DNA from 2 places in the uncultured Phyllobacterium sp. genome. Region 2 is predicted to be linked to the other one. Evidence: riboswitches for the same ligand, from Rfam matches in the RefSeq annotation. Region 2 holds a riboswitch; the other holds the start of a gene.
What was found. Region 2 has a riboswitch for cobalamin ahead of RDL77_RS06005 (ribonucleoside-diphosphate reductase subunit alpha). Riboswitches for the same ligand answer to the same signal wherever they lie in the genome.
Positions count from the first base shown of each region.

Region 1: linked by a shared signal. The riboswitch ahead of RDL77_RS16445 (CbtB-domain containing protein) and the one ahead of RDL77_RS06005 (ribonucleoside-diphosphate reductase subunit alpha) in region 2 are both predicted to bind cobalamin.

Region 1 is NZ_CABSQF010000027.1:39,532-43,807, forward strand. It holds gene copD (copper homeostasis membrane protein CopD) at 81-965, opposite strand; gene copC (copper homeostasis periplasmic binding protein CopC) at 965-1,336, opposite strand; gene RDL77_RS16440 (histidine phosphatase family protein) at 1,423-2,019, opposite strand; cobalamin riboswitch at 2,067-2,218, shown strand; gene RDL77_RS16445 (CbtB-domain containing protein) at 2,250-2,459, shown strand; gene RDL77_RS16450 (CbtA family protein) at 2,472-3,212, shown strand; gene RDL77_RS16455 (hypothetical protein) at 3,277-3,927, shown strand; gene RDL77_RS16460 (DMT family protein) at 4,091-4,276, shown strand, end outside.
Region 2 is NZ_CABSQF010000006.1:132,116-136,391, forward strand. It holds gene RDL77_RS05995 (iron ABC transporter permease) at 1-309, shown strand, start outside; gene RDL77_RS06000 (heme ABC transporter ATP-binding protein) at 312-1,103, shown strand; cobalamin riboswitch at 1,154-1,365, shown strand; gene RDL77_RS06005 (ribonucleoside-diphosphate reductase subunit alpha) at 1,473-4,276, shown strand, end outside.

The DNA.
Region 1 (4,276 bases), on a different contig from region 2:
TGTCATTGCCTGCAATTGGTCTTGCGCCACCAAGACGAGACAGCCCAATCGAACGTGACATGGCCCTCACGTTTTTCGACCTAGACAGGTTCGAGCATGCCAAACCAGGCAACCAGCCCGAGCACGACAATGCCCAGCGCGATCTCCGTCAGGGTTCCGAGCCGAATGGCGCGTACGGAACCTGCCTCGCTGGTGCGCATGCGCGGAACGAAAACATACCGGTTGATCAGGGCCAGTCCGGTCAACACCACAACCAGAATGATCTTCAGCGCCAGCAAGGCCTGATAGGGGGATGTCCAATCGGCCGGCAGACGTCGAAGGACGAGCGTGGTATTGACCAAGCCGGACGCAATCACCAGTGCGACGGCCGCATGACCGGCCGACGAAAACCGCATGAGCGCCGTTTGCGCAGCCACACGCCATTCCGCCTGGCGCAACCGGCCAAGAATCAGCACAACCGGTATCAGCGCTCCAATCCACGCGCCGCCTGAGAGCACATGCACCATATCGTTGAAACGGTGGGCTGCGCCGATCCAGCCCTCCCGCATTGTGGCATGGCCGGAAAATGCCAGGCTTGCCAGAAGCAGTCCCGACGCCATGGCAAGAGCGACGCGCGCGCGGCGTGGCGACAGAGCCAATGCGGGCAACAAAAGCAGGGCGGCCGCGACCTGTATCGCCCAGCCGCGGCCGACACTGGTCTCAAGCAGCACGTCCCGGATGGTTCCGAGATCGACGGCATCGCTCCAGCCCTGCCCGATCATTCCAGCCTGCAGCGGCAGCGCGGCAAAGATCGTTCCGATAGCCAGAAAGACCGCGATCCCACTCGCTGGACGCAGGCGCTCCCCGATTTCCAGCGCCAGGGGTTTGGGCACAAGCAGTGCGAGATAGGCGAACGCGCCCCACATGAACATCGTGGACGTATTGTGCACGAACCTGCACAGAACAAGCGTGGTCTCCAACCCCATCAGGGTTTGACGGTGAATGTATAGCTGCCCTTGGTCTTGTGACCGTCGGTGGAAAGTGCGGTCCAGTTCACGGTATATTCCCCCGACGCGAGGGGTGCCGACAGCGGAATGACCAGTGTCTTGTGGTCGTTGATCGACAGTTTGGCCTGTCCCGTCGATACGGTCGCCTTGCCCGGGCCGGTGATCGTTGCGCCTGAAAATTTCAGGTTCAAACCCTCGGAAAACCTCAGATCGATCTCGACGGGCGAGACCTTCACAATGGCGTTTTCGGCCGGAACTGCCGATTCAAGATGGGCGTGCGCCAATACCTGCCCCAACAGGCCGGCATTGAGGACGGTTGCGACAGCAAAAATACGAATGAGCCGTGACATGAGAACTCCTGTGAGCGGGCGGATTTGAGGGGTCCGGAGAAAGGGTGCGACCGCGCGGCGAAAGCTAAGCCTGATTTTTGCCGGGATCATGGCAGTAACCCTGTGGGACGCGGCGGCACGCAGGCGGCAGCGCGAAGCATCCATCGGCGGCCGTCGCTGCTCATTTCCGTACAGCTGCGCGGCTCGACATCGATGCGCCAAAATGCGGAATCCGGTGCCTGCAAGACGCTCAGAACAGCGGCGCGAATGACGGAAGCGTGCGTCACCACGATTGTGTGACCGCCATCATGCATATGCGCGCTCATCCAATCTGCAATCCTGACGAGAAAATCATGGATGGATTCGCCGCCATGCGGGGCCGAAGCGGGATTGTTCATCCAGTCCGTCACATCGTCCGGGTGGGCTTGGTGGACAGCGGCAAGCGTCCTCCCCGCCCATTTCCCGTAGTCGATATCCGCCAACGCCGCATCGACAACGGATTCCAAACCCAGGGCATCGGCGGTTTGCCGGGCGCGCAGCGCCGGACTGGTCAAAACATGGTGCGCACGGCGCAAATGCCCGGCAATGGCCTGCAGGTTTTGGGCTTCCCCGGGTTCAAGCGCTTCGTCGGCGGGGAAAGCACCTGTGCGGACCGCCGGTGTGGCGCCATGGCAAACAAGGGTCAACCGCGTGGCTCTGGCCAAAATATCCCTCAAAACCCTCAGGAAAAAACCGGAAACAGCCCGCAGACCGTTCATTGACAGTCTGTGGCGCGCACAGATATAACCGTGCTGTTGCGAGTTTGGAAGCCGGTGAAATTCCGGAGCGGTCGCGCCACTGTAATTAATCAGTCCTTTTTCACTGATTGAAAGCCAGACCCTGGCCGCAACATCATTTATTCCGTTAGTGAACGCGTCATTCTGGGAGAAAATTCATGTCCGATATCGCTCTTACGCCGTCAGCAGGCGTCACGCCCATTCCTCTTGGCGAAGTCTTGCCCTGGGCCATTTTCGGCGGGCTGATCATGCTGCTCGCAATCTATTTCATTGGTGCGGAAGAAGGTGCGATGTCACTCTTCTCGGGCATGTATGTGCACGAATTCGTTCATGACGGCCGCCATCTCCTCGGTTTTCCCTGCCACTGAGGAAACGAAACAATGACAAGAGATCTTTTGATCCGCGGCATGATCGTAGGGGTCATCGCCGGGTTGTTGGCGTTCGGGTTTGCCCGGGTGTTCGGCGAACCGCAGGTTGATCATGCCATTGCCTTCGAGGAAAAGATGAGCCAGGCGGCCGGCGCAGCGGCTGAACCGGAGCTTGTCACGCGGGCGACACAGGCCGGCATCGGCCTGTTTACCGGCATTGTCGTCTACAGTGCCGCGCTTGGCGGGTTGTTCTCCCTGGTCTTTGCCTTTGTGCATGGCCGGGTCAGTTCCCTCAGCCCGCGCAGTACGGCGGCCCTGCTGGCGCTCGCGGGTTTTGTGGCAATTGTTCTCGTTCCCTGCATCAAGTACCCGATGAATCCGCCTGCGGTTGGCAGCCCGGATACCATCGGGGCCAGAACGGAACTGTTCTTCGTCATGCTGGTGGTTTCGCTCGGTGCCCTTGCGGCGGCTGTGGGTCTGGCAAAGCGCCTTTATGCCCAGCACGGCGCATGGAACGCGACATTGATGGCCGGTGCCGCCTATGTCGTGTTCATTGCGCTGGTGCAATACTCGCTGCCCGCCATCAACGAAGTTCCCGAACAGTTCTCACCGACCGTTCTCTGGAACTTCCGCGTCGCATCGCTGGGGATCCATGTCATCGTCTGGACCACGCTTGGTCTGCTCTTCGGCGCTTTGGCTGAACGGGTTCTGGCCGGACAGCGTCCGCGCTATCGCCTGCATGCGGCACGCTGAGCGCAGTCGCGCCATTCCTGAACGCCCTGCGGGCGTTCAGGCTTCCGCTGCCGATGGGACTGTCATGAGACCGCAACGCTTCGATATCCCCATGGGATGCCCGGCAGGCTGGTTCCTGGCTCTGGTCGCATGCCTGTTCATGCTGCAAACCGCAAGCGGATGGGCGCACCGCAGCAGCGCCGGCACCGATACATCGGGCATTTCCATTCCAAGCCTGTCCCATGGTGAAATGGCGGTTATAGCCGACTACCGCAAGCCGATCCTCGATCTGGCGGCCCGCATGACCCGCACCGATGAAAAATTCCGGCGGCTGCTGAACTACACCAATATCCAATACAGCTATTGTCTCTGGGGCATTGTCCCCGGCAGCATTGCGGATGAGCAAAGCCCGTTCAATGCCTGTTCGCACGCTTATCTTGCTGCGACGAAGGCTGTGCTTGTGTATATGCGCGACATGCCTGAACACCGGGACGCCGTCAGTACCCTCGTCTCCGATCTCGATGCCACACTTGTGCGCAACGGCGGCTCTTTCGTCATGTGCCAGTATAGCGGTGATCCCTACAACACGGCTGATATCATCAGGCCGCGCTGGAGCGATGTGCCTGGACACCTGACCAGCCTGTTTTCCTTCCTGGGATTCGCGATGCTGCTTGTTTCAGCGGTTTTTGCCGTCATCCATCTGACACGCCCGCTACGACAGCCCGTCAACGCCTGATCAAGGCTATGGCCTTTAGGTCACACCGCGCATGTCTTGTCGCCAAACCCCAGATCACCCTTTCCGCTGCGCGCGACTTGACGTAAGCCTGCTGTCCGGATCGCTTTGACCGTTTGAACCTTATGCATTCCCTGCCCCAAGACGCTTAGCGCAAGGACACTTCATGCCCTCCTTTGATTATATCCGCCCCATCCTCCTGCTGCTTGGCTCAAATGTTTTCATGACATTTGCCTGGTATGGCCACCTTAAATTCGCGGACCGGCCGCTCTTTCTGGTCATCCTCATCAGCTGGATGATTGCCTTTGCCGAATACTGCCTTGCGGTACCGGCGAACCGCTACGGTCACGAG
Region 2 (4,276 bases):
CAGCGCTTCAAACGCATCGCCATTGTCACCGTCGCCGCGGCCACCGGCGCATCGGTTGCGGTCAGCGGTGGCATCGGCTTTGTCGGTGTCGTCGTTCCGCATCTGCTGCGCCTCGTGATTGGCCCCGATCATCGCTATCTCCTGCCAGCGGCTGCACTCCTGGGTGCCAGCCTGCTGCTGATTGCCGATGCGGTCAGCCGAACGATTGTTGCGCCATCGGAACTGCCGATCGGCATCGTCACGGCAGCCGTCGGCGCACCGTTCTTCCTGTGGATATTGCTGCGCCGCCGCGGCATTCTGGACCTCTGACCATGATCCGTGTTTCCAACGTCTCCGTATCCCTCGGCCGAAACAGAATCGTCGAGGACGTATCCTTTGATGCGCAGGCTGGCGCATTCACAGTTATCGTCGGCCCCAACGGGTCAGGCAAAACGACCCTGATGCGCGCACTCTCCGGTGATCTGCCGCATGAGGGCGTCATCAGCATCAACAGCATGCCGATCAACCGGTTGAAGCTCTGGCAGATGGCAACCATGCGGGCGATCCTGCCGCAATCCACCTCGCTGTCCTTCCCGTTTACCGTGCGTGAGATCGTCAAGCTGGGCATGACCAGCGGCCGCTCCGGTGCTTCGCGCCACAACGTGGACACACTGCCCGATGAAGCGCTTGAGCGCGTTGACCTCGCGGGTTTCGGTGGGCGGTTCTATCAGGAACTCTCCGGCGGCGAGCAGCAGCGGGTGCAACTGGCGCGCGTCCTCTGCCAGGTCTGGCAGCCGGTGCTCGACGGCCAGCCGCGCTTCCTGTTTCTGGATGAGCCTGTGTCGAGCCTCGATATCAAACATCAGCTGATCATCATGCAGATTGCCCGCGACTTTGCCGATCGCGGTGGCGGGGTCATCGCTATCCTGCATGACCTCAACCTCACCTCCATGTTTGCCGACCGGGTCGTGGTCATGCACAGGGGGAGAGCCGATTCTGTGGGCACCCCCACGGAGGTCTTGACGGATGACCGCATCCTGCGCGTCTATGAATGTGCGCTCAAGGTGGGCGGTCTGCCTGGAAAATCCGTGCCGTTCGTCTTGCCGCAATCCGCAGTGCTCTGAGTACGCGAAGACGTATCCATCTACCTATTGACTAAAAACGACGATTTGATACTAAATATAGATGTTATGGTTCTCTCCGAGTCGCAAGACCGGGAGCTAAGAGGGAAGCCGGTGAAATGTCCTGGACATTGATGCCGGCGCTGCCCCCGCAACTGTAAACAGCGAGTTGTTGTCGACAATGCCACTGAAGCCCAGCTTCGGGAAGGCCGACACCAGCGCCGACCTGTGAGCCAGGAGACCTGCCATGACATGATGAACGTCCACGGGCGGGGTGTCCCGGTGTGTCGCTTGCAATGGTCGGCCGCAAGCTGACCGGATTCTTGCACGCGTGCGCTCGACCTTTGCCCCCAACATTTGGGGTATAAGCACATGTCTCTTTCTCTTCAAGCCACCCGCGCCGACGGTCAGTCGCCGGTTCGTCCTGCCGAATTGCAGCCATCATCCAGCGAGCCCGGCTATCGCGTCATTCGCCGCAATGGCTCGGTCACACCCTTCGACCCGCTGAAAATCACTGTTGCCCTGACCAAAGCCTTCCTCGCCGTTGAAGGCAATGTCGCTGCCGGTTCGCGCCGGGTACACGATGTCGTCGAAGGCTTGACTGCAGAGATCGTGACAACCTTGAAGCGCCGCAGCAGCGAAGGCCGTCTGTTTCACATTGAAGATGTGCAGGACCAGGTCGAACTTGCTCTCATGCGCAGCGAAAACCACAAGGTTGCGCGTGCTTACGTGCTCTACCGGGAAGAACGGGCGCGAGAACGGGCGAAGCTGGTGGAACCGGTGGCCGAAACCGGCCCGTCGCTGAGCGTTACCCTGCTCGACGGAACCAAGACACCTCTCGATGCGGTGCGGCTTGCCCGCATCATCGACGAAGCCTGTGAAGGACTTGAGGGGGCGAGCGCCGCGCCGATCCTCAGCGAAACCCGGCGTAATCTTTATGACGGCATCACCCTCGACGAACTGTCGCTTGCGCCCATTCTGGCTGCACGCACACTCGTTGAAACCGAACCGAACTATTCCTTTGTCACCGCCCGTCTGCTTCTGGACAAGCTGCGCCGCGAAGCCTTGAGCTTTGTCTTCGGCCGGCCTGAACAGGCGACCCAGCACGAAATGGCGGAGCGGTACGCCGATTATTCCCCCGCCTATGTGAAGGCCGGCATTGAAGCGGAACTGCTCGACCCTGAACTCGCCCGCTTCGACCTGCGGAAAATATCAGCAGCCCTGAAGCCGGAACGCGACCTGCAGTTCCAGTATCTCGGCCTGCAGACTCTGTATGATCGTTATCTCCAGCAGACACGCGGTATCCGGTTCGAGTTGCCGCAGGCCTTCCTGATGCGCGTTGCCATGGGCCTCGCCACCCGCGAGATCGACCGGGAAGCACGCGCCATCGAATTCTACGATCTGCTGTCGTCGTTCGACTTCATGGCATCCACACCGACGCTGTTCAATTCGGGCACGCTGCGTCCGCAGCTGTCCTCCTGCTTCCTGACCACCGTCGCCGACGATCTCGACGGCATCTTCAAGGCGGTGAAGGACAATGCGCTCCTCGCAAAATATTCCGGCGGCCTGGGCAATGACTGGACGCCCGTGCGCGGTCTTGGCGCCCATATCAAGGGAACCAACGGCGAAAGCCAGGGCGTCGTACCGTTCCTGAAAGTGGCCAACGATACGGCCATCGCGGTCAATCAGGGCGGCAAGCGCAAGGGCGCGGTCTGCGCCTATCTCGAGACCTGGCATGTCGACATCGAGGAGTTTCTCGATCTGCGCAAGAATACCGGTGACGACCGCCGCCGCACCCACGACATGAACACCGCCAACTGGGTGCCTGATCTGTTCATGAGCCGCGTGGAAAAGGACGAGCCGTGGACCCTGTTCTCACCTGACGAGACGCCGGATCTGCATGATCTCTATGGCGCGGACTTCAAAACTGCCTACGAGGCCTATGAAGCCAAGGCTGCACGCGGCGAAATCCGTGTCTTCCGCACCGTGCGGGCACTGGATCTCTGGCGCCGGATTTTGACGATGCTGTTCGAGACGGGCCACCCATGGGTCACCTTCAAGGACCCCTGCAATATCCGCTCGCCCCAAGGCCATGTCGGCGTGGTGCATTCCTCGAACCTGTGCACGGAAATTACCCTCAACACATCGAAGGATGAAGTTGCGGTGTGCAACCTCGGCTCGATCAACCTTGCCAATCACATTGCAGCCGAAGGTCTCGACCTTGAACGTCTGGCGCGCACTGTGGCAACGGCCATGCGCATGCTCGACAATGTCATCGACATCAACTTCTACACGATCCCGGAAGCGCGCCATTCCAACCTGCGTCACCGTCCGGTCGGTCTCGGCTTGATGGGTTTCCAGGATGCATTGCAGGCATTGCGTATTCCCTACGCCTCCAACGAAGCCGTGGCTTTCGCCGATCTCAGCATGGAAGCCATTTCCTATCATGCCATTTCGGCATCGGTTGACCTTGCCAGCGAACGTGGCAGCTATCCGAGCTTCAGCGGTTCGCTCTGGTCAAAAGGCATTCTCCCGATCGATTCCATTGAACTGCTCGATCAGGCCCGCACGGCGGCCGGCGCCAGGCTTTCGATGGATCGCAGCACTACCCTCGACTGGGAAGCCCTGCGCAAGCGGGTGACGACAACCGGAATGCGCAATTCCAACACCATGGCGATTGCCCCCACCGCAACGATTTCCAACATTTGCGGCGTCGCCCAGTCCATCGAGCCCGCCTATCAGAACCTCTTCGTCAAATCCAACATGTCGGGCGACTTCACTGTCGTGAATGCAGCACTGGTGCATGACCTGAAGCAGCGCGGGCTATGGGACGAGGTGATGATTTCGGACCTGAAGTATTTCGACGGCTCGGTGGGTGAAATCGACCGCATCCCTGCCGACCTCAAGGCGCTCTATGCCACGGCATTCGAAATCGACAGTGCATGGCTGATCGCAGCGGCCTCGCGCCGGCAGAAGTGGATCGACCAAGCCCAATCCCTCAACCTCTATATCGCCAATCCAAGCGGCAAGAAGCTGGACGAGCTCTATCGTCTCGCCTGGAACAGCGGCTTGAAGACGACCTATTACCTGCGCTCGCGCTCGGCGTCCCACGTGGAAAAGTCCACGCTGAAAGGCACGGATGGCAAGCTTAACGCGGTCGCCGCCAAGCCGGTTGC